One region of the Vibrio sp. R12-SG2-ISO1 genome, then DNA from elsewhere that is predicted to be linked to it. Evidence: predicted binding sites of a transcription regulator. Region 1 holds the regulator's gene; each other region holds the start of a gene.
The links. The regulator PurR, encoded in region 1, represses purine synthesis genes. The targets are predictions, from matches to a motif close to TNANGNAAACGTTTNCNTNA.

Region 1 (7,655 bases):
GCATCGTTACGCCAGTGACGATTTTTTTGCTCATACCAAAAGCATTCTTTCCGTGCACAACGCGGTCTTCAAAGGTGTCTTTAGCTATGATGAGCTCGGCGATCTGCCTGAGTTCCAGACGCATTACGCGCCGGATGCCGCAGTGAGTGCAACGCACATCACCATGCTTCGCGCTGGGGTGAAAACCGCTGATAAGGTGAACGCGGTTAGCCCGACGTACGCGCAAGAGCTCAAGACGGAACTGGGCAGTCATGGTATGGCGCAAGATTTTCAAAGCCGAAGCCATGATCTGGTGGGGATTCTTAATGGTTGCGACTACAGTACATGGAACCCAGAAACAGACACCCACTTACCGTTAAATTACCGAGCGACGAAGCAGAGTATGGTACGCGGTAAGAAAGCGTGTAAGGCGGCGCTGCAAGCAAAAGCGAAACTGAGCGAAAAAAACGTCGCGATGTTTGGCATGGTTTGCCGTTTGACGCAGCAAAAAGGGTTACATTACCTGATCCCTATTCTGTCTGAGTTTCTCAAACACGATGTTCAGTTGGTGATTGTTGGGACCGGCGACCCGATGTTGGCAAGCCATCTTAAAGCGCTCTCAGCCACACACAGCGACAAATTTGCGTTTATCGAGGCTTACGATGAAGAGCTTGCTCACTTGGTGGAAGCGGGCAGTGATTTCTTCTTGATGCCGTCAGAGTTTGAGCCTTGTGGTCTCAATCAGATCTACAGTATGGCTTACGGTACGCTGCCAATCGTTCGTGGTGTGGGTGGACTGAAAGATACGGTTCACCATTACGACGATGATCCGTCAATCGCTACTGGGTTTGTGTTTGATGAGCCAACGCCGACTGCGTTGTTGTTGACTATGCTTCGTGCTTTGCTGCTCTACGCGCAAAATCTCAATGAGATAAAACGGGTTCAATTGCACGCGATGACAGAAAACTTCTGTTGGGAAAAAGCGGCGGGTGAGTACATCGAACTCTACCACAGTGCTTTAAGCGCCTAACACTAGGTCATTGAATTGCGGACGCTATTTTTTAGTCTGTTCGCGTAAAGACGACAATAGGTCCGCATAAAGAAAGCGCCTGAGGGGTTTTGTGCTTGCACAGTCTCACGGCGCTTTCATTTTTTCTAACATTTCCGATTGCACTAAAGTGGCGGTTTTCGTTTATGCTAAACAAAAACACGGGCGCTTTTGTGTTACCCTGCGCCCTGAATTGTGTGACGATAACGGTTATTTTTCGACTATGACTCAAAGCTTGCTATTCCATAAGACTTTTAAACACCCCACTAGCGATGAGTGGGTGGTCTTTGTGCATGGCGCAGGCGGCAGCTCATCGATTTGGTTTAAACAGATCAAAGCCTACAAGCAGCATTTTAATTTGCTGCTGATTGATTTGCGCGGCCATGGAAAATCGAACCAGCTGATTAAGGAGATCATTGCCAATCGCTACACCTTTAAAGAGGTCACATTAGACATCTTAAAAGTGCTCGATCACCTAAAGATTCAGTCGGCACATTTTGTCGGCATGTCGCTTGGAACCATCATCGTCCGTAACTTAGCGGAGCTAGCGACTGGGCGCGTAAAAACCATGGTGTTAGGTGGCGCCGTCACACGACTCAACACACGCTCTCAAGTACTGGTGAAGTTGGGCAATCTGTGTAAACACATTGTGCCCTACATGTGGCTCTATCGACTGTTTGCCTACATTGTGATGCCGCAGCGAGCACAAAAAGAGTCGCGACATATGTTTATCCGCGAAGCGAAGAAGTTGTGCCAAAAGGAGTTCAAGCGTTGGTTTATTTTGACCGCAGAGGTGAACCCTCTGATGCGCTACTTCAAAGACCGCGAGTTACCTATTCCTACGCTCTATCTGATGGGTGAAAAAGACTACATGTTCATCACCCCTGTGAAAGAGATGGTCTCAGCACATACGCTCAGTGAGCTGCATGAAATTCCTGACTGTGGCCATGTGTGTAATGTTGAGCGCCCAGATGAGTTTAACGATCACTCCATCGCCTTCATTCAGCAACACCTCACTGCTTAATCTCGGTTGACTCCAAGCACACTCAAGTTGGTTTGGTGTGCTCGCACTGCCAACATAACTGAAAATGGTCGTCATTTTCTTCTTGGCAAGTCGGGCAAACCCAAACCATGTTTTCGGGGGTGTCCTGTTGGAAATCATCAATCAGCGCGAGTGCCGCCTGCTTCTGTTCTGGGCGAGTTAACCAAACGTACGGGCTGGCCTCTTCGCCAAACGGAATCTCTCCTTGCAAGCCGAACAAACCTTCACCTCTCACCTCACAGGCTATTCCTTCGCTGCGCAGCATTTCACACACGATGTGTGCTTGTGGTGGTGTCGTGGCAATAAAAATTTTCAAGACGCTTGCCCATTGGATTGCGGTGTCGCTTTGAGCTTGGCCATTACCCATTTGGCAATGATTGGGAATACCCCGAGCAACGCAAAAGAGGCGAGTACTGTTGGGGAGACGATGCCTGACAAACTGTCGATTTGCGCTAGCTGAGTCCCGGCGTTGAGGTAGACGGCCGTGCCCGGCAACATACCCAGTTGACTAACCAGATAGAAGCGCGCGATGGTGATGGGCGTAAGACCCATCAAGAGGTTGATCAAAAAGAAAGGGAACACCGGTATAAGGCGCAGTGAGAAGAGATAAAACGCACCATCTTTTTCGACCCCTTGGTTAATTGTCGCGAGCTTATCGCCAAACTTGCTTTGTACCCACTCTTTGAGTAAAAAGCGGCTGCTTAAAAACGCCAAGGTGGCACCTATCGTACTGGCAAAAGAAACGAGCAATAAACTGGTCCAAAAGCCAAACAGCGCAGCGCCAAGCAAGGTGACGACGGCTGCTCCAGGGATCGAGAAGGCGGTGATAGCGACATAGGCGAAGAAGTAACTCAGCGCGGCTAGGGCAAAGTGGGTGTCAATGATTTCAGCCAGCGCTTGCTGCTGAGCTTTGGCGTTATCAAGTGTCAGGTATTGACCAAAGTTTGCGCCTAAAAACACAATCAGAGCGAGCAAACCAATACCTAAAAGCAGTTTCTTGTTCATATGGATCCCTTTGAAAACATCATCATTGATCATTGTTAGATATGAACCAAAAAGCCAGTAAAAAATTTCGCCCTAAGGGGAAAACACGTTGAATTCTATGACTAAGGAATGGAAACGCTGAAAAAGCATCGGCTAAAAACGTCTCAAGCCAGCGGTGTTCGGCTGGCTTGAGAAGGGTATTGGAATTAATGAGCGCTATCGCTGACTAGCTTTGCAGCTGATTCAGGAGCTCGTCGCGTCTTGCTTGAGGGACCACAGACCAGTGCGTGCCTTTAATTGCCCCCTCAAGTGCCCACAGCAGGTCGATGCTGACGTCGGCAGAGTGTGTGGAACGAATCGCTTTATACGCTTCCACTGCGCCCGTCTGCTCCAAACGGGAGACACTGTCGATACCCGCTTTCTTGAGCATTCGCTCGGTCGCTAGACGCAAGTTCGGCAGATCTTTCAGGCGCGTTGGTTTGGCGTTGGTTTGACGCTGCTTGTCTTTGTTGGCCGCCTCTAGTGCAGTGTTTGCCATCGCAATAGTCTGAGCGACATCCTGATCCCAGTCATGGCCAAGGGCGTAGTATTTGGTGACCACAGGGAAACCACGCTTTTTATACACGTATGGCTCGAGTCCCTGAGCATTAAACTGTTGGGCCAACGAGTCGTCGGCGCGTATGTGAAGTTTGTCATTTACCACGAGGGCAAACATGGTGTCATCAGCGAAGATTCCGAATCCACCAAACATTGAGCGAGACTTGATCTTGCCCAATGGTTCAAACAATCGCATTGAGTCTTTTAAAATTGGTTTATCCATGCTGTTATTCTCGGTGTATTACAATACGCCACCAAATTCAGGTCCGAGAGATTAGCAAAAATATGCAGGTTTTGTGTCAGTAGGGTGTCATTCTGGCTCATAAAAGAATAATCCTACTCACGGTGTGAGCGCATAATGCGCGCGCAACGTTTAACTCATTGTATTCTTTGCTTTTGATAAAGAATTACGAAGTGCACATTTGCCATCGGCAACCCCGCTACCAAGCAGTCATCAACGTTGAAATAGTTGAGTGGCTGCAACAGGCCGGAAGCTTTGCGTCCCATCCTTTCGAAATGGTTTGCCCTGTTCGTGGCATTCGTCGAACATAATAAGCATAAATAATTTATGGGCTAAACATCACGTTTTGATGGGTTAAATGTGATCTTAGTTCATAAAATAGAGGGGTGTTACCGAGAGAATAAAGCCCAGCGGATGAGAAGTATTCTCGCTGGGCTAGTCGATGTGATGTGCTGAACTTGTTCGTTGGTCTATTTCACCGTCGCCACGGTATCGCGCTCGACGATTTCTGGGTGCATTTCAAAAATACGTTTTTCATGCTCTTTGTCTTTAATACGTTCGAGCAAAATCTCAAATGCGTTTTTACCCACACGGCGCTTCGGCTGGTGAACCGTCGTTAGCGGTGGTGAAAAGTACTCGGCTAGCTCAATGTTGTCATAACCAATGACCGACATGTCTTCTGGAATACGAATGCCTTTTTGCTGTAAACGGCTCATCAAACCGAGCGCCATCGTATCGTTGAAACAGAATACTGCGGTTGGCTTTTCGTCCATGGCGACGATTTTGTCCGCGGCAAGCACGGCGGTATCGCACTCAAAGTTACCTTCTAAGATCCAATCTTCGTTGACGCTCAAACCCGACTCGTTCATTGCGCGCTTAAAGCCTTGGATGCGCTCTTGGCAGGCCGCTTTTTCAAAATGCCCACTCAAGCAAGCAATGCGCTTGTGGCCGTGATCAATCAGGTATTTTGTTGCGAGGTAGCCGCCTTCTTCCGAGTTGTCGATGATTTTATCGGCTTGTGAGCTTTCCGGGCCCCAATCCATCACCACCTTAGGGATGTCTTTATGACGGTCAAGCATTTCGCTCAACTCTTCGGTCAAATCTGAACACATCACTAAGATGCCATCGACGCGCTTTTCCGCCAGCATGCGAATGTAGTCACGTTGTTTCTCGTAGATGCCGCCAGTGTTACACAAGATCAAGGTGTAGCCTTGACGGTAGCAGTAGCTCTCAACCCCGTCGATCACTTCCGAGAAGAAAAGGTTGGTCGATTGAGTAACCAGCATGCCTATTGTGCGTGTCGAGTTACATTTCAGGCTGCGTGCAACGGCACTTGGGGCATAGTTCAACTCTTGAACCGCTTCCATCACTTTTTCTTGCGTGGCTTCAGCGACAAAGCGTGTTTTGTTGATCACATGGGATACAGTGGTGGTCGAGACACCCGCTAAGCGAGCGACGTCTTTAATCGTGGCCATATGGTTTTGTCCTGTCGATGACTGCCTACTATTCTATGAAAAGTTAAGTCTATAAAAGTAAAGTCTATACAAAGTTTAGAGTATGTAGACAGAAAGTATCAGAAACACAAAAACCGCCCTCAAAAAGCGGTTTGTATTTATTAGTTTTATCGTTTGCGAACCGGATTGTAGTCCGCAACGTCGATTTGGGCAAATAAAAAACCCGCCTTTGGGATCTCGCCACACCTTTTGTATGGGCTTAATCGCTATCGCCTTGCAGGTAGGCTTTATCCAATTGAATGAACGCGCACAATAGCGACGACAGCGCCGCATAGAAGCCGAATGTGTCGAGGCGCTGGCAGCGCTCGGCAAACCTCTCAATCCAAGGGAGTAGATGCTGCTCAATAAAATCGGCTTGCTCTTGGTAGGCGAGATGCGTGTCGCCTGCCGTCTGCTCTGCTGCATGAGCGCCGCGCACAATCAGGTTACCTAAAAAATCCAACTCTATCGCGAGATGATCAGAAGGTTCATTGAGCCCTGAATGCACGGCCACGCCATGTTGTTGGAGCAGAGTGTCCATCTGTTTGGCGGGCTCCCCATTGAGCAGTCCGGATTCATCTAAGTAGACAGAGGCGTAAGGCAACGCGCTGTCTCGGTCGGATTTTAAAAACAGGTCGCAATAGTCGGCTGATAGTTCCAACTGAGCATCTGGCCTGTCTTGCAATCGGTTCAATGTATCGATGAGCCTGTCTGCGGCTACGTTAAGCTCAGGGGTTTGTGCAAGTCCCGTCAGAAAGGTACGTGTGTCCACCGAATGATATTGGGCCAGCTCTTGCTCTGAGAGCTCTTTGGCAAACACGCTCGAAAACCACCAGTAGAGCTCGGCGCGTTGCTCATCAAAGGCGCGCTGCTCTTTTTCGGCGGGAGATAAAGGGTCGGAAATCTGGGCGTTAGGTGTCTCTGGCATGATGGGCTCTCAACTGAATCAGATGCCGTTAAGTCTAACGGATAAAAATGAACAGCGGTCAACCTGATTATGAGAAGAAATGGTCAAATATGGCAATTTGTGAACAGGGCAGCAAAGCTTGCTTTGCATCAATGAATCGCCAACTTTTCACCTCCCAAAGAGGACAAAGATGGAGTTGTGACTAATTATGAATAGAATAAAGCCATTGAATCAGTGTGTGAATAAGTGAGTAGAGCCGATGAGCTACCACATTTTGGTTGTTGAAGATGATGAAGTGACTCGCCGTAAATTGGCGGGCTACTTTCAAACCGAAGGGTATCAGGTGAGCCAAGCTGAGAATGGCGCGCAGATGCGCGACGTACTCAGTAGCAGTCGGGTCGATTTGGTGATGCTGGATATCAATCTGCCCAGCGAAGATGGCTTGATGCTGACGCGTGAACTACGCAGTCAATCGGACATCGGTATTATCTTGGTGACCGGGCGTACCGACAGCATTGATAAGATTGTTGGTTTAGAAATGGGCGCGGACGATTATGTCACCAAGCCATTTGAGCTTAGGGAACTGCTCGTCAGAGTCAAGAACCTCTTGTGGCGCATCGCACTGGCTGCGGGAGCGCAAAACGCGGGCAGCGATCAGCAAGACGGCGTGGTCCGCTTTGCTGAATGGACGTTCGATATTCAGCGCCGCGCTTTGAGCCGAGGGGATGAACCGGTCAAACTGACTAAAGCAGAGTATGAGCTTTTGGTGGCGCTCTCCTCTCACCCTAACCAAGTGCTCAGTCGGGAACGCATTCTTAATATGATCAGTCATCGTGTGGACGCACCCAATGATCGCACTATCGATGTCCTGATTCGACGCATGAGAGCGAAGATGGAGGTGGATCCAAAAAATCCGCAGATATTCGTCACCGTGCATGGCGAAGGCTACATGTTCGCCGGAGATTAACGTAGTTCGGCAATTAACGAGCGAAAATTGACGCAAAAGAAACGAAAAATCCAGGCATGCAGCCTGGATTTTTGTTTTAGGTCGAAGACGTTATCCGTCTACGCTGGCGGCCGGTTAAACGTCGCTCTGCGCAGCCTCCACCTCTAAGGCTTGCTCTTCATAATCGGACGCCCAGTCGCGGAGGTGTTGCCAAATGGTGCCCAGCGTTTCATGCCAGTAGCGCTCAGTTTGTTCGAGATATTTGCCCTTCGGCGCGTACTTCTCCCACGCTTGATCGATGTTTCTCTGCGCTAGGTAGTTGGTCGGCGCGGCGTAAGGTTTCAATCCTGCGGAGTGGAATTCATTCAGGGCACGGTTCATGTGACTGGCCGATGTGACCACCACCAACTTCTTGTTC
Region 2 (7,655 bases), on a different contig from region 1:
GAATCCGTATCGAATACGTCTTCGATGAATTCTTCCACCACTTGTTCCACCTCATCCTCATCTTCATCAAAATAGGCGAGGTGAAAAATGGCATCCCCTTCATTGACCAAAGGCAAGGTTTGCTGGCCGATGACAATACCAGCTTTGCGGGCCTTAAGCTCAATTTCCCCATGTCCTAGCGGCGCGCTGATGTAGGCAAGGATTTGACCTTTCTCAACTTTCTCACCCAGCGTCACCACGGTACGTAAGATGCCATCATTCTCTGCTCGCAACCAACTGGTTGATTTGGCGATAACCGATGTTGGGCGTTTTTTACGACTTGCTCTGAGCATACCGATCGCTTGCATCACACGCTGCACGCCAAGAAAGCCAGCACTGATGCAGATTGGCTCAAAGCGCAGCGCTTCTCCAGCCTCATAGGTCAGCACTGGAATACCCAAACGTTCAGCTTCACTACGCAGTGAACCATCCCGCAGCGGCGCATCAACAATCACCGGCGTTGCAAACGCTTGGGCAATGCGCAATGTTTCCGGATTACTTAAATCGGCGCGAATCTGCGGTAAGTTGGTGCGATGTATGGCCCCAGTATGCAAGTCTAGGATGTAGTCACAGCGTTTGGCGACCGTATCAAAGAAGGTATGTGCCATACGAGACGCGAGCGAGCCTTTCTCACTCCCTGGAAAACAGCGATTCAGATCGCGTCTATCCGGAAGATAGCGAGACTTATGGATGAAACCAAACACGTTGACGATCGGTACGGCGATCAATGTTCCTTTGAGCTTACTGGCGTCAATGGTATTGATCAGCTGTCTGACCACTTCGACCCCGTTGAGCTCGTCGCCATGAATGGCCGCGTTGACCATCAATACCGGTCCGGCAAGTTGACCATTAACCACTTCCACTGGGATAGAGAGCGGAGAGTGGGTATAGAGTTTTGCCGCTTCGAGTTCGACAATTTTGCGCTCCCCCGGTGCGATGGTCTCACCGAGAAAGTCGAACGCGCGATTCCTTTTAGCCTTTGCCACGAGTTTTTGTCCCTTTTATCGCCGCATTTTTTTCAATAAAGTCGATGATCATCCCTGCAATGTCTTTACCTGTTGCGGCTTCAATACCTTCAAGACCAGGAGATGAGTTCACTTCCATCACCAGTGGCCCACGTTCTGAGCGCAACAAATCCACGCCAGCGACGTTAAGACCCATGATTTTGGCCGCAGCAACCGCAGTGCGGCGCTCTTGCGGCGTGATTTTGACGAGTGATGCGCTGCCGCCTCGATGCAGATTAGAGCGAAATTCGCCTTCCGCCCCTTGACGCTTCATCGCGGCGATCACCTTGTCACCAATCACAAAACAGCGAATATCGGCGCCGCCGGCTTCTTTAATGTACTCTTGGACCATGATGTTGGCCTTCAAGCCCATAAACGCTTCAATCACACTTTCGGCTGCTTTTCGTGTTTCAGCAAGCACTACGCCAATACCTTGTGTTCCTTCTAGAAGCTTGATCACAACAGGTGCACCGCCGACCATCTCCAACAAATCTTTCACATCATCTGGTTTGCTGGCAAAACCGGTGATCGGCATACCGATGCCTTTACGAGAAAGTAACTGCATGGAACGAAGCTTATCTCTAGAGCGGGTGATCGCCACGGACTCGTTGACCGGATAGACACCCATCATCTCAAATTGACGCAACACAGCGGTGCCATAGAACGTCACCGAGGCGCCAATACGAGGAATGATGGCATCAAACCCTGACAGCTCTTCGCCTTTGAAATGAATTTCAGGTTTGTCTGAGTTGATATTCATGTAACAACGTAGAGCGTCAATAACCTTCACTTCGTGGCCGCGTTCTTTTGCTGCCTCGATTAAACGCTTGGTCGAGTAAAGTTTAGCGTTACGAGACAGAACACCGATTTTCATGCTGTGATTTCCTAATAGGGCAATACTCATCCGGCGATGGTCTCCGAATGAGTGCAAACAAAACAATAGAAACTCAGATGCCAGAGCGAGCACCTGTGACTTTTAAGATAAAGAGTCAGCGCGAAAAAGTGGCAATATTGACGCCTCAGCGCTGTAAGGACGCGAACCTTAGCAGTGGGGTAAATAGCTTGGCTAACAAAAATTAATTGTCGTCACAACAAATGTTACCACTCGATAGTAGCCCAAGCCGCGCGGCGATTTTGAGCCACAAAAAAGCCGAGCAAGAGCTCGGCTAGTACAGTAATACCATGTGTAGATGAAAGACTATGCCTTCTCAGGAATCGCTTCCAGAAGGGCGACCATTTGCTCCCAAAAGAGCGCCACGGTATCAATCTTAACCTTTTCATCTGGTGAGTGAGGGAACTTAATGGTAGGACCAAAAGAGACCATGTCCATATTTGGGTAAGGTTCTTTAAATAGACCACACTCTAAACCGGCGTGAATCACCATGATGTTCGGCTTGTGACCGTAAATGCCTTCATACATGTCGCGGAAGATGGCCATGATCTCTGAATCTGCATCCGGTTTCCAGCCAGGGTAGGCGCCAGAGAAAGCGATCTTAGCACCAGCAAGCTCAGCCACGGAGGTGAGCATGCCTTCAACTTGTTGGCGACCCGAGTCAATCAAAGAGCGAACTAAGCAGAGAACGCGAATGGCTTCTTTTTCTGTGGTAATGACACCAACGTTTAATGAGGTCTCGACCACTCCTTCAATGTCGTCACTCATACGAATCACGCCATTCGGGCAAGCGTTCAAAGCGGCGATAAAACGTTGTTGATCGTTAATAGACAACACATCTTCCTGGCTGTCACTCACTTCGTTAAACGTGACAAGGCTTGTTTCCACTTTGCCGAGCTCGTTGATAAGCAGTTGTGTGTAGAACTGATAAAGCTCGGCAAGCTTGGCTTCGTTTTCAGCAGGGACGGCGACCGTAACAAACGCTTCGCGTGGAATTGCATTACGCAGGCTACCACCACGGAATTCAATCAGGCGCAAATCCAGTTCGCTTGCGTGACCTGCTAGGAATCGAGCGAGGAGTTTGTTGGCATTACCGCGTCCAGTGTGGATATCACAGCCTGAGTGTCCGCCTTTTAAGCCTTTAAGAATAAGCTGTCGGGTCACATAGCCCGCGGGCAAAGCTTCGCGTTGGATCTCGAACGTCATTTCACCGTCGATACCACCGGCACAACCCATGTACACTTCACCCTCTTGCTCAGAATCGGTATTGAGCAGAATGTCGCCTTCTAACCAACCCGCTTCAAGACCAAATGCGCCAGTCATGCCTGCTTCTTCATCAATCGTCAGCAGTACTTCTAGTGGCCCGTGTTTGATGTCATTGGACGCCAATACCGCGAGACAAGACGCCATACCAATGCCGTTGTCCGCACCCAAGGTTGTGCCTTTGGCGGTGACCCACTCACCATCAATATAAGGTTGGATCGGGTCTTGGGTAAAATCATGATCCGTGTCTTCGTTTTTCTGCGGCACCATATCAATGTGCGCCTGCAGGACCACACCTTTTTTATTCTCCATCCCTTTGGTCGCCGGTTTTTTGATGAAGACGTTGCCGGTTGGATCGCGTTTGACTTCTAGGCCTTGATCGGTCGCCCAATCAATGATCATTTGCGCCAGGGCTTCTTCGTGTTTCGATGGGTGAGGAATGGAGCAAATCTTGTCGAAAAACTGCCACAAAGGCGCTGGTGACAAGCTGCTAATTTCAGAATGGAACTCAGACACGGATAACTCCTTATAATGAGAGATGGCAAATATTGTCTTATGCACCAAATGATGAGTAGCACAAACATCCAAACTTGCCGATTTGATGTTGGTCAGAATAGCACTCTCAAGATCGATACCCAAGTGAGTTGATGCAAACTGCAGCGAAAAGTGCCTACCTCTCTATCGACGGGATATTCAACTATGTGATTATCAATCTGACAGATTAACTTAGATGCTAGTGATTTTTATGTAATTAAATTACAGTTGCGGTTTGATTTGAATCAGTAATCGCACTTTTTTGTGACTTTTATCACTTTGGGTGTTGTAATTTAATTTCTATAAGGTATATTTGTAACCACTTCGGCAGCGAAGTAAAAACGCTCAAAGGATGAGTCCGAGTTATCGCCTCCAAGGAACTGAGAAATCAATCATTGTGATGTGTTTAATTGATTTAGAAGGTGATGTTATGAAAGGTTTACCAAGTGCAGCGTTCTGGCTAAACAAATCTGTTTATACAGGAAGCTTTACTTACCCCACTAGCTTTGGTTACTAACACTGAAAGCTTGTTTATCTCGAACGTTATGTTCACCCCCTAATATTGGAATATATTTGCAGCGCCGTTTTCGCTGACATGATTCAACCGCCACTCATTTTGAGTGGCGTTTTTTTATCCGCCAACTCACCGATTTCTCGTTATTAATGCCATTCTCTGCATATTATGCACATAAGCACGCGTTACTCAGGTTACAAACTGCCGTTCTGGATTTGAAAGTTTACAACATAGTACAAAAGTTCACCGTCTGAATGATGATGTCTCTCTTTTCTATCTTTATGAATTTTCTTTGTTTTTGTTTTGTTTGTGGCTCTGTTATAGCGATAGGTTGGCCATTTACAACCCGAAATATTGATTAGAGTCATAATTCTATCTGGAATTTACTATTTGATGACTTTATAATTCCGCCAATCGATTACGCAACCGTTTACTTTTTACCCTTTTAGGATTCGATCATGTTCGAAAAACTGTTCAAACTCAGTGAAAATGGCACGAATGTCAAAACTGAGATCATTGCCGGTGTGACCACATTCCTGACAATGGCTTACATCATTTTTGTCAACCCAGCGATGCTGGCCGATGCAGGGATGGACAAAGGCGCTGTCTTTGTTGCGACCTGTTTAGCCGCTGCGATTGGCTGTTTTATCATGGGCTTTGTCGCTAACTACCCGATTGCATTGGCGCCAGGCATGGGCCTCAACGCGTTCTTCACTTATGGCGTTGTTTTGGGTATGGGCCACTCATGGCAAGTCGCGCTCGGTGCGGTATTTGTCTCTGGTTTGATCTTCATGGCGCTTTCGGTATTCAAAATCCGTGAGTGGATCATCAACTCCATCCCATTGTCGCTGCGCACGGGTATCTCTGCGGGTATTGGTCTATTCCTTGCGTTTATCGGTCTACAAAACTCAGGTATCGTTGTTGATAACCCAGCGACCTTGGTCGGCTTGGGCCACATCACAAACCTAGCGCCAGCCTTGGCTGCCTTGGGTTTTTTCTTGACCATCGGTTTGGTGTACCGCGGCGTTCGTGGCGCTGTTATGATCGCGATCCTTATTATCACCGCACTTGGTCTATTGGTGGGTGATGTACAGTGGGGCGGTGTGATGTCGACACCACCAAGCATTGCGCCGACCTTTATGGAAATGAACATTGCAGACGTGTTTGAAGTGGGCATGATCTCAGTGGTCTTTGCCTTCTTGTTTGTTGATCTCTTTGATACGGCGGGTACGCTGGTGGGTGTTGCAACTAAGGCGAACTTCATCAAAGAAGACGGTAAACTACCACGTTTGAACAAAGCACTATTGGCGGACTCAACTGCAACGTCAGTGGGCGCGGTACTCGGTACCTCAAGCACCACGTCTTACGTAGAGTCTACGGCAGGGGTTGCGGCAGGCGGTCGTACTGGTTTAACGGCGGTAGTTGTTGGTGTGCTGTTCTTGTTGGCACTGTTCTTCTCGCCTTTGGCTGGCATGATTCCTCCATACGCGACCGCTGGCGCACTGTTCTACGTAGCGATTCTAATGATGTCTGGCTTGGTCAGCATCGATTGGCGTGATCTAACAGAAGCGGCACCGGTTGTGGTGACGTGTCTGCTGATGCCACTGACTTACTCAATCGCAGAAGGTATTGCACTGGGCTTTATCTCTTACGCTGCAATTAAGTTACTGAGTGGTAAAGGACGCGACGTGTCTGTGAGCGTTTGGGTACTGTCGGCAGTCTTCTTACTGAAGTACGTTTTCGCTGGTTAATCACAAGCATTGAATCAACAACGCCACAGCGTTCTCGCTGTGGCGTTGTTTTATAGAGAATATAATTCGCCATTGGTATTGGCCGCCGCTTCCGGTAAAATAATCGTTTGCGTAGCTTTTCCCCTATTTGGCCTGGTGCATCAAGCTGTAGGTTGTATCAACTTAGCTTGTTTTTCAGGGGATGCCGATTGGACAAAACTATTAGGTTATTACAATGAGTAAAAAATTCATCATCACTTGGGATCAGATGCACGCGTACTGTCGTGAACTTGCAGAAAAGCAGATGCCTGCCGAGCAATGGAAAGGGATTTGGGCTGTAAGCCGTGGCGGTTTAGTACCGGGCGCTATTTTAGCGCGTGAACTCGGCATTCGTTACGTGGATACCATCTGTATTTCAAGCTACGATCACGATCACCAACGTGATATGAGCGTATTGAAAGCACCTGAAGGTGACGGTGAAGGTTACCTTATCGTTGAAGACCTGGTCGACAGTGGTGACACAGCACGCAAACTACGTGACTTGTACCCGAAAGCGAAATTGATCGCCGTGTGCGCGAAACCATCGGGCGCTGAGCTTTTAGATGACTACGTGGTTGATATCGCTCAAGAGACTTGGATTGAGCAACCATGGGATATGGCGATTCAATACATCGAACCGATCAATCGCAAGCAAAAGTAATGGTTTTTCACTCTTGGGTGAATGCATTGGCGATTTCAATAAAGAATCTTGATAAATGACCCTTTCTTGGGTCATTTTTTTTATTACTATGAAAGAATCGAACGAATACACGGGTAATGTGATGTCGGAAGAAGTAAGCAAAAACCTGTCTGAGACGCTGTTTGCCAAAGATAAAAAAGCCAAAGAGACGTCGGAGTTGATTGCCTACATGCCATCAAGTCAGGCGCTGTTGGATGAAAAACGCGTCGAAGACGGCTACAAATGGTATCGCAACTTACGCCGCCTGCAATGGACATGGCAAGGGCTACAACCTATCGAAATCGAAGGCGTATTAGCGGCGATGGCCTCCTCAAAGCACTCGCGTACCCACGATGAGTGGCTAGATACGGTGATGGGCTATCACAGCGGGAACTGGAACTTCGAGTGGACAAAGTTGGGCATGCTGCATCAAAAGCGCGCGCAACAACTCAAAGGTGAAGAAGCGGCTGACGAGCTCTTTAACGCTTCCCTTTGTTACAGTATCGCCGGTTATCCGCACCTCAAAAACGATACGCTCGCCGCTCAGGCGCAAGTGTTGGCGGGCAATGCTTATGAGGAAGCTGCGAAACAGACTAAGTACACCATCAAACGGCTAGAGATCCCGCATCAAAATAAAAAAATCGTCGCCCACCTTCACTTAACTCGCACTGATGAGCCACAACCTGTGGTGATGGTGAGCGCGGGGCTCGATAGTCTACAAACGGATATGTGGCGTCTATTTCGCGATCATCTAGCCAAAAAAGGCATCGCGATGCTCACTATCGATTTGCCGTCTATGGGGCACAACACCCATTGGAATCTGACGCATGATAGTTCTTGCCTACATCAGGCCGTGCTCAATCAACTGGTCGATATTCCTTGGGTTGATCATCACAGAGTGGGTTTGATCGGGTTTCGTTTTGGTGGCAATGCCATGGTGCGTTTGTCATTTATGGAGCAA
Region 3 (7,655 bases), on a different contig from region 1:
GCCACAGCGCTCAGAGATAAGGGGCGTAATGGTATTGACGCCAAGCTCCACGGATTTTTGAATCGTGAACTCCATTTTATCTCCGCGTGAGATCACTTGACCTAAGTGCAGATCCAGCGGTGACTCGCAGCTTTGCTCAACGCGCTCTAATACCTCGACGTCGACGTTTTTCTTTCCTACAGCGGTAATGGTGGCAGGGAATTGTGCGCCGCTGCCATCAAACAACAGCACCTGTTGACCCTCTTTCATGCGCAGCACTCGGCCGACGTGGCCGGCGGCATCGTCACTGAGGGCGAGAGGCCCAAGCTGGTGGATGGTCTCTGGGTGATAGAGTCGTGGCATGCGCATTGCGTTGGTTTCCTGCAAATCCAAAAGTTATCCCACTAACATGGATGCCTTTGAGCGAAAAAACAAGGGGCTAGCGTGAGATAAAGCGTGCTGAGAAGTCGAGTGCCTAGTTCTTAGTTTCTAGTTCCCAGAGCTAGGTGGTTATGGGGTTGCTTGGCATGCCTCAACCACAAACGGGTTGTGATTGCCTTGCACTTTAGCGATGCGTTTGTCACGTTCACACTCCCAGGCGTCGGCGGGGTAGGTTTTATTCCATGCATTCATTAGCTTGGTTTGCTTGTTTGAGAGTTTAAATCCGTACTCTTTACTCATGTAGAGATAGGTGCGAGCAATGGAGCCACGGGCTCGATCGGGTGGCATCACTTCACGCTGTTTGAAGTTGACCTGCATCTCACAGCGCCCATAGCTCACCCCTTGAACCCCATTCCACTGGCTAAAGTTGTAATTTGAACGATCGCCGTTGACCTCACCAATCGCTGGGGTCAGGTTATGCAAATCGGCTTCCATTGAGCGAAATTGCTGATCGTTTTTCGTGCAGTATTTACGCCCACCTTGTTGCCAGCATTGGCGCTGATGACCAAATTGCCAAGCAGGCACCACATGCTCCCACTCAATGCGAGAGGCTCGGCGCTCTTGCTTACGCACCTGATAGCCGCATGAGTTAAGATCCGGCGTGCCTTTGCGCCCTTGCCACTCAATATTACAGCCACAGTAAAAGCTGGTGGGGTGATCGGCGTAGATCTTGACCGCTTCCTTCTTTGCTTTGGAAAAAGAGGACGGCGGCGCTGCGTGCGCGAAAGAGAAAGCAGAAGAGAGCGTCAGCGAACTCATCACAGTAAACCAAAAGGGCAGTCGAGACATAATGAAACCTGAGTGAGCGTTAAAGCATGAAAAGAGTATTATTTTTCACAGTCTAGCACGCAAAAAGGTAGTATTTTAGTGATGATGTTATTTGTTACGCTGAACGAGATCGCGCCATAGGGTGTGTTTTAGTGGTGATAGATAGCTGGCAGGGATGGAGTGCGGGTGATTACGACAACTGTTTGCCAGAAAATACCAGTGTCTGCTGACACTGTTGGCAGCGATAGCTTGCTTGGTTGCGCTGCACTTTATTGTGGCGTCGAATAGAGAGCGGGTAGTCACGACACGCACAGTGGTATTCAAAGGTTTTACCTTGAACAGAGTTGACAGCAAAGCTGTGGGTGGTGTTGGCTTTGACACCGAACACTGATTCCATGACCCCTTGCCACTCTTTGCCGTGCGGGCGAACGCGACCATAGACTTGATAGGTGACAAGGTGGGCCACTTCATGGGGGATCACTTCTTGGAGAAACGCCGCTTGATTCTCCGCAAACAGCACCGGATTGAGGCGGATTTCATTGAGTTGCAGGTACGCTTTTCCTGCCGCTTTGCCGCGCAGCTTAAACGAGAGCGTTGGCATAGGAAACGGCCGGCCGAACGCTTGGCGGGCTTGCTCGATGCATTGCGCGATCACTCGCTGAGTTGAATAGGTGAGGGTCAGATCCACAGGTGACTCATCTTCGCTGGCAGAGATACAGGATAAAAAACGCCCCGAGAGAGCTCGGGGCGTTCACTATACCTCAAATCGGCCACATGTTAAGGGTGATGGCGTTTCTTAATCACCTCATGATACGCGTGCCAAGTGGCGTAGCCGAGTATCGGCATCGTAAAGAGCATCCCGATACCATAAGTGGCAAAGCCAATTAAGATCCCGCCACAAATGATCGCAGCCCAGACGATCATGGCACCAATATTGGATTTGACGGCGTTAAAGCTACTGAATACGCCGGTCATCATATCCACGCGTCGCTCCATCATCAGCGGAATGGCGAACGCTGAGATACTGAACACAACACACGCCAGCACTAAGCCCACTAAGGAGCCGATGATCAAGAAGGGGAGAAAGTCGCTCAACGGCGCCCCTTGTACCGACGGGTAGAGTGCGTGCAGCAGCGCCGCGATACGCATCCAAAAAATCATACACACCGCAAGCAGCACGGCAAACGCCCATTGTGAAGTGGAGTTACGTCCGATGGCTTTCATCGAGTGAAGCAAACTCGGTTTATGACCGCGCTCTCGCTCCCAGCTTGCGTCATATAAACCGAGCGCTAAAAAAGGCCCAATGAGCATATAGACGACCAGACTGGGCATCACCACAAGGTGGGTACCTTGCCACTGGACGAGGAGAACAATGCCGATGGCCGCCGCCATAAAGCACAAGCCGTAGAAAGCGCTAATCAGCGGCATGCGAACAAAGTCGTGCAAGCCGAGCGCGAGCCAATGAAATGGGGCAGAGATACTGACCTGATTACACGGTATGGTGCGCGCGTATTCGTGGTCGCTGACTTCCTTATGTTTTTGCTCTTTGAAGTCATGTGGGTTAACCGTACGAGGCATAACTCCTCCTTGATCAATCTCGATTCTCATCCTCTTCTTTGCCTTTTGAGTGGTGGCCGAGAAAAGGGGTTGTTACGTATTTGTAAACAAAAGACGTTTTTAAACGCAAGCCGTTCGCAAACACGAGAGAGTGCTGACCCGATTCGCTGATGTGCTCCTAGACGCTGACGTTAAAGGGTGTGAACTCTCAGTTTCATGTTGATGCCGTGATCTGAACACCAGCTTTGCGCGTGTTACTCGGCGCAGAGGGGATGGCAGTCACGTCTGGTTTTATACGTAAAGACGTCATCCTTGGATGCGTTCATTTAACATATTGTTAACTATTGACCTCAATGGCGTAAATTACAACCTGGGAGGTTAAATTTTGTTCAATGATGGGTGGGGATGCGAGGTCGGGGTGAGCAAAGCGAGCGAGGAGGCTAGATGGCAGGCAAAAGAAAGGGCTTTTGGCGAACCAAAAGCCCTGAAATAGTGTGGCTCAGTGATTACTTGAGACCAGCGAAGTCACGCAGTTCTGCGGCTTTATCCGTCGCTTCCCAAGGGAACTCTTCACGACCAAAGTGGCCGTAAGCGGCGGTCTTCTTGTAGATTGGCTGAAGTAGGTTCAGCATCTCTTGCAGGCCGTATGGGCGTAGATCGAAGAACTGACGTACCGCCTCAATGATGATGTCGTGCGAGACTTTTTCAGTACCGAACGTTTCCACCATGATAGACGTTGGATCCGCAACACCGATTGCGTAAGACAATTGGATTTCACAGCGATCAGCCATACCCGCCGCGACGATGTTTTTCGCCACGTAACGTGCTGCGTAAGCGGCACTACGGTCTACTTTCGATGGATCTTTACCAGAGAATGCACCACCACCGTGACGCGCTGCGCCGCCGTAGGTATCAACGATGATCTTACGACCTGTCAAACCACAGTCGCCCATTGGGCCACCGATAACAAAACGACCGGTTGGGTTGATGAAGAAGTTAGTGTCTTTGTTGAGCCACTCAGCCGGTAGAACAGGCTTGATGATCTCTTCCATTACCGCTTCGCGCAGATCCGGCGTTGAGATAGAGTCACAGTGCTGAGTTGACAGTACGACCGCATCGATACCAACGATCTTACCCTCGTTGTACTGGAACGTAACCTGAGATTTTGCATCTGGACGCAACCATGGCAGCGTGCCGTTCTTACGCACTTCCGCTTGCTTTTGCACTAGGCGGTGTGAGTAAGTGATAGGCGCAGGCATGAGGACTTCAGTTTCGTTACACGCGTAACCAAACATGATGCCTTGGTCACCGGCACCTTGCTCTTTTGGATCCGCTTTGTCGACACCTTGGTTGATGTCTGGAGACTGTTTACCGATGGTGTTTAGCACTGCACACGAATCCGCGTCAAAGCCCATGTCAGAGTGAACGTAGCCAATTTCACGTACGGTTTGGCGTGTTAACTCTTCGATGTCTACCCATGCAGAAGTGGTGATTTCACCGCCGACCATGACCATACCGGTCTTGACGTAGGTTTCACACGCTACGCGAGCTTTTGGATCTTGCTCGAGGATCGCATCGAGAACCGCATCTGAGATTTGGTCTGCAATTTTATCTGGATGGCCTTCTGATACGGATTCAGAAGTAAACAGGTGCTTAGCCATGAGAGCTCCATTTAATCTGTTGGATGGGCGTCATTGCTCGCCCAGCACAAAAATAATGTTAAATTATGTAGGTGTATCTACATCTAGACGTCTATTCTAGTTTTGCGTGCTCGAATTACAAGTTATTTTTGTGATTTAAGTAGAGTAAAAACGCGTATTTTTCTCAATCCGCCGCGTGAGGTAAAGAGCAATCGTTTGCATCAAACAGTAACGAAAACCGGCGGTCTTCGAGAAATTTGCAATAAATATCGTAGATCTGGCGTTGATTAGACAGTAATCGATTGCACCCGCGCAGATGCTCTGCGAGAATTATCGCCCACCTTAGTTATCAATTCGCTTAATGCATTCAGGAGCAGACATGTCTTCTCGTAAACACTTGGCCAATGCAATTCGTGCACTTAGCATGGATGGTGTTCAACAAGCTAATTCCGGTCACCCAGGCGCACCGATGGGGATGGCGGATATCGCCGAAGTTCTTTGGCGTTCACACTTAAACCACAACCCAGCGAACCCAGAATGGGCAAACCGCGACCGTTTTGTGCTATCAAACGGCCACGGCTCAATGCTGATTTACTCTTTGCTGCACCTAAGTGGTTACGAGCTGTCTATTGACGATCTGAAAAACTTCCGTCAGCTTCATTCAAAAACGCCGGGCCACCCAGAATATGGTTATGCACCGGGCGTAGAAACCACCACAGGTCCTCTTGGTCAAGGTATCACTAACGCAGTGGGCATGGCGCTGGCAGAGAAAGCATTAGCGGCGCAGTTCAATAAAGAAGGCCATGACATCATCGACCACTTCACCTACGTATTCATGGGTGATGGCTGTTTGATGGAAGGGATCTCTCACGAAGCATGTTCACTAGCGGGCACTCTGGGCCTTGGCAAGCTGATCGCTTTTTGGGATGACAATGGCATCTCGATTGATGGTGAAGTGGAAGGTTGGTTCTCTGACGATACACCAAAACGCTTTGAAGCTTACGGTTGGCACGTTATTCCAGCTGTCGATGGTCATGATGCTGAGGCGATCAACGCCGCCATCACTGCCGCGAAAGCGGACCCTCGCCCTACTCTAATTTGTACTAAGACCATCATTGGTTTTGGTTCACCAAACAAAGCGGGCTCTCACGATTGTCACGGCGCGCCACTAGGTGCAGACGAAATCAAAGCTGCGCGTGAGTTCCTAGGTTGGGAGCACCCAGCGTTTGAGATTCCAGCTGATGTATACGAGCAGTGGGATGCGAAAACCGCAGGCGCAGCATCTGAAGCGGCGTGGAACGCTCAGTTTGAGGCTTACGCAGCAGCGTACCCATCTGAAGCGGCAGAGCTAAAACGTCGTCTCAACGGTGAGCTTCCTGCGCAATGGGAAGAGAAAGCGAATCAAATCATTGCTGATCTGCAAGCCAACCCAGCGAACATTGCCTCGCGCAAAGCGTCTCAAAATGCGCTTGAAGCGTTCGGTAAAATGCTGCCTGAGTTTATGGGCGGTTCGGCGGACCTTGCGCCATCCAACTTGACCATGTGGTCGGGCTCAAAATCACTGGAAGCAGACGATTTCTCAGGTAACTATATTCACTACGGTGTGCGTGAGTTCGGTATGACGGCCATCATGAATGGTATTGCGCTGCATGGCGGTTTTGTCCCTTACGGTGCGACCTTCTTGATGTTTATGGAGTACGCTCGTAACGCGATGCGTATGGCCGCGCTGATGAAAATTCAGAACATCCAAGTGTACACGCATGACTCGATTGGTCTGGGTGAAGATGGCCCAACGCACCAACCCGTTGAGCAAATGGCGTCACTTCGCCTAACGCCAAACATGAGCACATGGCGTCCATGTGACCAAGTGGAATCTGCGGTCGCTTGGAAATTGGCGATTGAGCGTAAAGATGGCCCAACGTCTCTGATTTTCTCTCGTCAAAACCTCGCGCAGCAAGCGCGTGACGCTGAGCAAGTGGCTAACATCGCTAAGGGTGGTTACATCCTAAAAGATTGCGCGGGCAAGCCAGAGCTTATCCTTATCGCCACCGGTTCTGAAGTGGAACTGGCTGTTGAAGCGGCGGCGCAGCTAACCGCTGAAGGCAAGCAAGTACGCGTGGTGTCTATGCCATCGACGGATGCGTTCGATAAGCAAGACGCAGCGTACCGTGAATCCGTACTGCCAGCAGACGTAACAGCTCGTATCGCTATCGAAGCGGGTATTGCGGACTTCTGGTACAAGTATGTCGGCTTTGGCGGCAAGATCATCGGTATGACGACCTTCGGTGAATCAGCGCCTGCTGGAGAGCTGTTCAAGCTGTTTGGCTTCACGACAGAAAACGTTGTGAACACAGCGAAGGAACTGCTTGCTTAATCGTGGCGATGTAGTTTGAAGGAAACCGAGTCGTGAGTGGCTCGGTTTTTTTTATTTAGTTCCTAGTGCCTAGAAATATGCGGTTTTGGGGATTGGAACTCGCATCTGGGCACGGGCTCAGTTACTATCTGTGACACGAAAATCAGGTGGGGTGAAGAAAGGATGCTTAAAATTGCGATCAATGGATTTGGACGTATCGGTCGTAATGTGTTGCGCGCGGTTTACGAGAGCGGCAAACATCAGCAGATCAAAGTGGTCGCGGTCAACGAGTTGGCACAGCCTGATGCGATGGCGCACTTACTGCAATACGATACGAGCCACGGTCGTTTTGGCAAAAAAATCACGCATGACCAAGAGCATATCTATATTCATCACGGCGTCGTGGAGAGTGGCGACTTTGATTCGATTCGGATTTTGCACCTAAACGACATAGAGTTACTGCCTTGGCGCGATCTTGAGGTCGATATGGTGCTCGACTGCACCGGTGTCTATGGCTCGCAAGCCGATGGCCAAGCGCACATCAAGGCCGGCGCTAAAAAAGTGCTGTTCTCCCACCCAGGCGCCAATGATCTCGACCACACCATCATCTATGGCGTGAACCATGAAACATTAACCGCAGAGCATCGCGTCGTTTCTAACGGTTCGTGTACGACTAACTGCATTGTCCCTATCATCAAAGCGTTGGATGATGCTTTTGGTATCGATTCTGGCACGATCACCACCATTCACTCCTCAATGAATGATCAGCAGGTGATTGATGCGTATCACAGCGATTTGCGTCGTACTCGAGCAGCCAGCCAATCCATCATTCCAGTTGATACGAAATTGCACAAAGGGATTGAAAGAATCTTCCCGAAATTTTCCAACAAATTTGAAGCCATATCCGTGCGCGTTCC
Region 4 (7,655 bases), 220 kb from region 1:
CAGGCTGGTTCTTAACATTTAGTCGGAAAAATTATTCCCACTCAATCGTCGCTGGCGGCTTACCTGAGATGTCGTAAACCACGCGAGAAATGCCGTCTACTTCGTTGATGATACGGTTAGAGACTTTACCAAGGAAGTCATACGGTAGGTGTGCCCAATGCGCTGTCATAAAGTCAATGGTTTCGACTGCACGCAGTGACACAACCCAGTCGTACTTACGGCCATCACCCATAACGCCTACAGAACGAACCGGTAGGAAGACCGTGAACGCTTGAGACACTTTGTGGTAAAGGTCAGCAGCATGCAGCTCTTCAATGAAGATCGCATCCGCACGACGCAGTAAATCACAGTACTCTTTCTTGATTTCACCAAGTACGCGCACACCAAGACCCGGTCCTGGGAATGGGTGGCGATATAGCATGTCGTAAGGTAGACCTAATTCTAGACCGATCTTGCGCACTTCATCTTTAAACAGCTCACGTAGTGGCTCAACCAAGCCCATCGCCATATCTTCAGGTAGACCACCCACGTTATGGTGAGATTTGATCACGTGTGCTTTGCCCGTCTTTGACGCCGCAGACTCAATCACGTCTGGGTAGATGGTGCCTTGCGCTAGCCATTTCGCGTTTTTCAGCTTCTTAGACTCTTCATCAAACACATCAACAAAGACGTGACCGATGGTCTTACGCTTCTCTTCAGGATCCGACTTGCCTTCTAGTGCGGCAAGGAAACGCTCTTCTGCGTCGACTTTGATGATGTTTAGGCCAAATTTATCGCCAAACATATCCATCACTTGTTGACCTTCGTTTAGGCGTAGCAGACCGTTATCAACGAAGACACAGGTTAACTTGTCGCCAATTGCACGGTGAACCAACATCGCCACAACCGAAGAGTCAACACCGCCTGATAGACCAAGGATAACTTCGTCGTCACCCACTTGCTCTTTGATGCGAGCAACCGCATCTTCAATGATGGATTCAGAGGTCCAAAGACGCTCACAGCCACACACGCCAAGAACAAAGTTCTCAAGCATTTGTAGGCCTTGCTTGGTGTGTGTCACTTCAGGGTGGAACTGCACGCCGAAGTATTTTTTCTCTTCATTGGCCATCGCCGCGTAAGGACAGGTGTCCGTTTCGCCCACTTTGACGAAGTCTGCTGGAATCTCAACAACCTTGTCACCGTGACTCATCCAAACATCTTGGGTCAGGTCTAGGTCTTTAAATAGTGAAGATTCACCTGACACTTTGACTTGCGCATAGCCAAATTCGCGTTCATTGGAACCGGCAACTTTACCACCTAGCTGCTCTGCCATTGTCTGCATGCCGTAGCACACACCAAGCACTGGCACGCCAGAGTCAAATACGTATTGAGGAGCACGTGGAGAGTTCTCTTCGGTGACGCTTTCTGGTCCACCAGATAGGATGATACCGTCTGGGTTGAACTCACGAATATCTGATTCTTCAACGTCCCAGCTCCACAGTTCACAGTAGACACCGATTTCACGTACACGACGTGCGACAAGTTGGGTGTATTGCGATCCGAAATCGAGGATCAAGATACGTTGGTCATGAATATTTTTGGTCATTTGAGCAGTCTTTTTAAGCTGGGTTAAGAAAACGAGGCGAGTGTACCCGCCTCTCTTCAATGCTTCAAGGAAAAAGCAAACGTTTTCGTCGAGGATTTCTTGTCTAAGAAATTAACCGCGACGGTAGTTTGGTGCTTCCTTAGTAATTTGAACATCGTGGACGTGAGATTCCGCCATACCAGCACCAGAGATACGAACGAACTCAGCTTTAGTACGCATGTCTTCAATCGTCGCGCTGCCCGTTAGGCCCATGCTTGAGCGTAGACCACCCATTTGCTGGTGAACGATCTCTTTTAGGCGGCCTTTGTACGCGATACGTCCTTCGATACCTTCAGGGACAAGCTTGTCTGCGGCATTGTCCGTTTGGAAGTAACGGTCAGAAGAGCCTTGAGACATCGCGCCCAATGAACCCATACCACGATACGCTTTGTAAGAACGACCGTTGTAAAGAATCACTTCACCCGGAGCTTCTTCAGTACCCGCAAACATCGAGCCCACCATCACACACGATGCGCCAGCAACGATAGCTTTACAGATGTCGCCTGAGAAACGGATACCACCGTCAGCGATAACAGGAATACCGTGTTGATTTGCCACTTCCGCCGCATCAGCGATGGCCGTTACCTGAGGAACACCCACGCCCGTTACGATGCGAGTGGTACAGATAGAACCTGGGCCGATACCGACTTTCACTGCGCTAACGCCTGCATCGATAAGGGCTTTCGCACCGGCACCCGTTGCGACGTTACCGCCAATGATATCGAGGTTAGGATATGCCGCGCGAGTTTCACGGATACGGTTAAGAACACCTTCAGAGTGGCCGTGTGAAGAGTCGATCAAAAGCACGTCAACCCCTGCTTCAACCAATGCCGCAACACGCTCTTCGTTGCCCGCGCCAGCACCCACTGCCGCACCAACACGAAGACGACCGCGCTCATCTTTACACGCGTTCGGTTTACGTTCTGCTTTGTGGAAGTCTTTTGCAGTGATCATGCCCGTGAGTTGGAACTCATCGTTAACCACCAACACTTTTTCAACGCGCGCTTCGTGCATCTTCTCTTGCACTTCAGCACGAGTTGCCCCTTCTTTTACTGAAGCAAGGCTCTCTTTTGGCGTCATCACTGAAGAGACCTTCTTAGTGAGGTCCGTAACAAAGCGCACGTCACGACCGGTGATAATACCGACCAGCTCGTTGTTCTCTGTGACGACAGGGAAGCCTGCAAAGCCGTGCTTGTCTGTCAGTGCAACCACATCCGCGATGGTCGCTTCAGGGTTAACGGTAACAGGGTCAGTGACCACACCCGCTTCAAATTTCTTAACTTTACGAACTTCTGCTGCTTGCTGCTCAATCGACATGTTCTTGTGGATAAAGCCAATGCCACCTTCCTGCGCAAGAGCGATAGCCAGACGGGCTTCCGTCACGGTATCCATAGACGCAGAAATCATCGGAATATTAAGAGTGATATTTTTCGTCAACTGAGTGCGAAGATCAGCTGTGTTTGGGAGAACGGTGGAGTGTGCTGGCACAAGCAGTACGTCGTCGAATGTCAGCGCTTCTTTGGCAATTCTTAGCATTTGCAATATCTCACAATTAGAGGAGTAAAAAGAACAATCCAATCTCATCGTTTCGCATAATGAGGGCAACCTATTCACACTAGAGTGTGCGAGAACAATGTTGCATTTGGATTAGATATTGCGGACGGATTATACGGTCAACGCAAACGCTTGGCTACACATTTTTCTACTTTTTATTTGCAATCACCCCCTTGCTATGTATTATATTGCCGCTAATTTCCATACCCACGTCCATGGGATTAGCTGTGCCTGCATCCACCAATCAAAACATTTTCACTGTCTCTCGCCTCAACGCAGAAGTTCGCCTGCTGCTTGAAAACGAAATGGGTATCGTTTGGTTGGTCGGAGAGATCTCCAACTTCTCTGCCCCGGTGTCTGGTCACTGGTATCTCACCCTTAAAGACTCCCGAGCTCAAGTCAAATGCGCGATGTTTCGCGGCAATAATCGTCGTGTCACGTTCAAACCGGCCAACGGCAATCAAGTATTAGTCAAAGCGCGTCTCTCGTTGTATGAACCTCGCGGCGACTATCAGTTGATCATTGAAAGCATGCAGCCGGAAGGCGATGGCCGACTCCAACAAGAGTTTGAAGCGCTTAAAATGAAGCTAGCCGCTGAAGGCCTGTTTGCACAGACTAACAAGAAGCCGCTGCCTGAGCATCCGAAACGGGTCGGCATCATTACCTCGAAAACAGGTGCGGCGCTCTACGATATTCTGGATGTACTGAAGCGACGTGACCCTTCACTGCCGGTGATTATTTACCCGACCTTAGTACAAGGTGACGATGCCGCGATTCAAATCGCGCAAGCCATTGGTTGTGCCAACAGCCGTAACGAATGTGATGTCTTGATCGTCGGTCGTGGCGGGGGCTCTCTAGAAGATTTATGGTGCTTTAACCACGAGGTCGTAGCTCGAACGATTGCGGCGAGCCAAATCCCGATTATCAGTGCGGTTGGACATGAAGTGGATGTGACCATCGCCGATTTCGTCGCCGATATGCGCGCGCCTACCCCCTCGGCAGCCGCAGAGCTAGTGAGCCGCGATAACAGCCATAAAGAGCAAGCGCTCGCTAGCCGTGAGCATAAACTGCTCAGTGCGTGGCGCCAGAGAGTGTCTGAGCAACAACGCAGCCTGACTGGCCTGCAGCATCGTCTCGAACGCCAACATCCCACTCATCAGCTTCAACGTCAGAGCCAGCAGTTAGATGAACTCGAAATTCGCCTCAAGCGAGCGATGGATAATGGATTGCGCAGTGCAGAGCAACGAGTCGAGCGACTGCACTACAAACTCAACCTGCATAGCCCTGCACATAAACTCGCCAATCAACACGCAAGCATAATCCGTTTAGAGCAACAACTGATCGACGCGATGAATAAACGTTTGACCTATCAACGCCATCAACTCGCGTTAGCGGCGGAAACGTTAGATGCGGTCAGCCCACTGGCGACATTAAAACGTGGCTACTCGATCAGCCAAAACGCACAAGGCGATGTGGTGACCTCCACAAAACAAATGAAATCAGGTGACACCTTAGTCACCCGATTAGCCGATGGCACCCTCTTTTCTACGATTTCTTCGAGTCAATAGGACGGAACTCAAATCGAATCGCTGATTTCGATTTGAGTTCATTGCACTGATTACAAAAATAATTTGCCGCCCCGCACGCTTGCAGCTTCTCTAATTCACTGTCGCACTGTGGGCACCAACCGATCTTGTTGTAATCATATTGGCACTGTGTGCAGTGGTAGTGGCCATTCCACTCCAGCTCTTGCTGACAACTTGGGCATAGATTGGTGTTCATGATCTGTGTTACCTTTTTAATTTAGCTTAAACTAATATACAAAAATCCCATCTCCAACTCAATATCACACCGACTAGCTTGCTCTCATCGCTCTATGCTTCTATAAATGATCATAATAAGATCATCGGCAAAAGCCGCTGTGATCAGCGATCTCCCCCTAAAAGAACATTTATATAACCACACACCGAAAGCATAAGTTACATATGCTGCATTTCAATTTTAAAAAGAACATTCAACCAATAAAGATTAAAATAACACACCAAAACCAGAGTTAATAAAATGATCACTCATCCAAATACACAGTATGTAACTCGAAAATGAGTGGAAAAGACGGATAGGCTCTTTGGTGTAGCCCATTAATGACATAAAAAACGCCTTAGCAAGCTAAGGCGTTTTGACCATCATGTGATTATTCAGATAGGGCTACTTCTTACGGTTTTTCACCATGCCCATTAAGCGTTTGCGTTTACGCTCTTGTGATAGGGTCATCTTGCTCGATTTACCTTCATACGGGTTTTCACTGTTCTGGAAAGTAATTCGAATCGGTGTGCCCATAATCTCAAGCGATTTACGGAAGTAGTTCATCAAGAAGCGCTTGTAAGAGTCTGGAAGCTCATTCACTTGGTTGCCGTGAATCACCACGATCGGTGGGTTGTATCCCCCAGCGTGGGCGTATTTTAGCTTCACACGACGTCCACGTACCAAAGGTGGCTGGTGATCGTCGGTTGCCATCTTCATGATTCGGGTCAGAACAGAGGTACCCACGCGAGTAGTGGCAGACTTGTACGCCTCTTGAACCGATTCAAACAGGTGGCCTACACCCGTACCGTGTAACGCCGAAATAAAGTGAATGCGTGCAAAATCAACGAAGCCTAAGCGGCGATCCAGCTCTTTCTTGACGTGCTCTTTCACGTCCATATCAAGACCATCCCACTTATTGACCGCAATCACAATCGAACGTCCAGCGTTGAGCGCAAAACCGAGTAGGCTTAAGTCTTGGTCTGATATGTTTTCACGCGCATCAATGACCAGAAGAACCACGTTAGCATCTTCAATCGCTTTCAATGTTTTCACCACCGAGAACTTCTCAACGGTTTCATTGATACGTTTACGACGACGCACACCAGCGGTGTCAATTAGGACATATTCACGGCCATCGCGTTCCATCGGAATGTAGATAGAGTCACGAGTGGTACCCGGCATATCGTACACAACCACACGCTCTTCACCCAGAATACGGTTAGTGAGTGTCGACTTGCCAACGTTAGGTCGACCGATGATCGCCAATTTAATCGGCTGATCTTGTAGGCGTTTAAACTCTTGTTCCGCCTCTTCCTCGCTGTATTCCAGTTTTTCTTCTTCATCAATGAAGTCAGTGAGGTCTTCAATTTCGCCGTTGGCTTCTTCAAGCAACTGCTCAGCAAACGGGTTAAGCGCACGGTCAATCAGTGCACCAACACCACGGCCATGAGCGGCAGCGATTTGGTACATGTTGTCCATACCCAGTTGCCAAAACTCAGCGCTGGCCGCTTCGGCATCGATACCGTCGACTTTGTTTACCACCAGCATCGCTGGCTTTTCAATCTTACGTAGATGAAGGGCAATGGCTTCGTCCGCCACAGTCAGACCCGCACGGCCGTCCACCATGAATAGCACAACATCCGCTTCATCAATCGCGGCGAGTGACTGCTGGGCCATTTTGGTTTCAACGCCCTCTTCCGTGCCGTCGATACCGCCAGTGTCTACGACGATAAATTCATGTTCACCAAGTTTCGCTTGGCCATATTTACGGTCGCGAGTTAAGCCAGGGAAATCCGCCACTAACGCATCACGCGTACGCGTTAGTCGGTTAAACAACGTCGATTTACCAACGTTTGGACGCCCTACAAGAGCAACAACAGGTACCATAACAACCTCTACAATCTTTTTCTCATATGTAGTTATAGGTAAGGACTGATGACGAGACCAATTTTTACCTATAACTACGTAGCGTTAACAATAAAACGGCTCCCAACTGAGTAACCAGCTAGGAGCCGAATGTGAATTATATCACATGATTATGGGTTGATCGTCTGTTTCTTTACATCGCCATTGCGAGTAACCGTGACAAATCCACCCGGTACGGCGATAGGTGCGACCGCGAAACCGCTGTCATCTAATTGCTGCTGAGCAACAAATTCGCCGGTACGTCGATCAATCCAGTGCAAGAAGCCTAGACTATCACCCACGACTACGTAACCATTGAGCATGACTGGCGCCGTTAGCAAACGGTGCTCAAGCAGATCATTGCTCCAAAGCTCAGTACCGCTGCGCGCATCAACCGAGACAATGTGGTCTTTATCGGTCACCAAGAATAAACGACTGCCTTCACTCGCCATATCAGTGGATGAAGAGTAGTTACGCTTCCAGCTTGGTGTGCCTGAACGCAGATCAATCGCGGTCAACTGCCCGTTGTAACCGACAATGTATAGCGTGCTGCCCAAAATCAGTGGTGAAGCATCAACATCCACCAAACGATCGATTTCGGTCGCCCCTTGTGGTGTACCAATGGGTTGCTGCCAAATCAATTGACCACGCTCGACAATCGCTGCCGCCAAACGACCGTTCGCCGTTCCCCAGAAAACGCCACCAGACACCGTCACAGGCGCGCTGTTACCACGCAGAGTCAGGTTCGGCACTTCAGTGCTGATGGTCC

Region 2: the regulator PurR is predicted to act here: its motif matches at 4,665-4,684, upstream of AC6R10_RS08050 (NCS2 family permease).
Region 3: the regulator PurR is predicted to act here: its motif matches at 4,590-4,609, upstream of metK (methionine adenosyltransferase).
Region 4: the regulator PurR is predicted to act here: its motif matches at 3,299-3,318, upstream of guaB (IMP dehydrogenase).

The regions. Positions count from the first base shown of each region.
Region 1 covers NZ_JCBDGO010000001.1:387,816-395,470, reverse strand. The annotation lists gene glgA (glycogen synthase GlgA) at 1-1,009, shown strand, start outside; gene AC6R10_RS01735 (alpha/beta fold hydrolase) at 1,251-2,051, shown strand; gene AC6R10_RS01730 (putative signal transducing protein) at 2,074-2,385, opposite strand; gene AC6R10_RS01725 (TVP38/TMEM64 family protein) at 2,382-3,074, opposite strand; gene AC6R10_RS01720 (TfoX/Sxy family DNA transformation protein) at 3,280-3,873, opposite strand; cyclic di-GMP riboswitch class I at 4,078-4,186, opposite strand; gene purR (HTH-type transcriptional repressor PurR) at 4,362-5,366, opposite strand; gene torD (molecular chaperone TorD) at 5,605-6,312, opposite strand; gene torR (two-component system response regulator TorR) at 6,551-7,258, shown strand; gene elyC (envelope biogenesis factor ElyC) at 7,373-7,655, opposite strand, start outside.
Region 2 covers NZ_JCBDGO010000008.1:573,979-581,633, reverse strand. The annotation lists gene AC6R10_RS08070 (succinylglutamate desuccinylase/aspartoacylase family protein) at 1-1,025, opposite strand, end outside; gene rimK (30S ribosomal protein S6--L-glutamate ligase) at 1,012-1,917, opposite strand; gene AC6R10_RS08060 (aminoacyl-histidine dipeptidase) at 2,242-3,714, opposite strand; gene vcdP (small protein VcdP) at 4,085-4,249, shown strand; gene AC6R10_RS08050 (NCS2 family permease) at 4,705-5,997, shown strand; gene gpt (xanthine phosphoribosyltransferase) at 6,212-6,676, shown strand; gene frsA (esterase FrsA) at 6,798-7,655, shown strand, end outside.
Region 3 covers NZ_JCBDGO010000015.1:234,713-242,367, reverse strand. The annotation lists gene rsmE (16S rRNA (uracil(1498)-N(3))-methyltransferase) at 1-348, opposite strand, end outside; gene AC6R10_RS11550 (endonuclease) at 490-1,179, opposite strand; gene AC6R10_RS11545 (SprT family zinc-dependent metalloprotease) at 1,379-1,876, opposite strand; gene AC6R10_RS11540 (DUF2189 domain-containing protein) at 1,966-2,766, opposite strand; gene metK (methionine adenosyltransferase) at 3,252-4,406, opposite strand; gene tkt (transketolase) at 4,765-6,759, shown strand; gene epd (erythrose-4-phosphate dehydrogenase) at 6,922-7,655, shown strand, end outside.
Region 4 covers NZ_JCBDGO010000001.1:612,228-619,882, forward strand. The annotation lists gene guaA (glutamine-hydrolyzing GMP synthase) at 32-1,585, opposite strand; gene guaB (IMP dehydrogenase) at 1,697-3,160, opposite strand; gene xseA (exodeoxyribonuclease VII large subunit) at 3,406-4,746, shown strand; gene AC6R10_RS02850 (zinc ribbon domain-containing protein) at 4,724-4,960, opposite strand; gene der (ribosome biogenesis GTPase Der) at 5,384-6,868, opposite strand; gene bamB (outer membrane protein assembly factor BamB) at 7,018-7,655, opposite strand, start outside.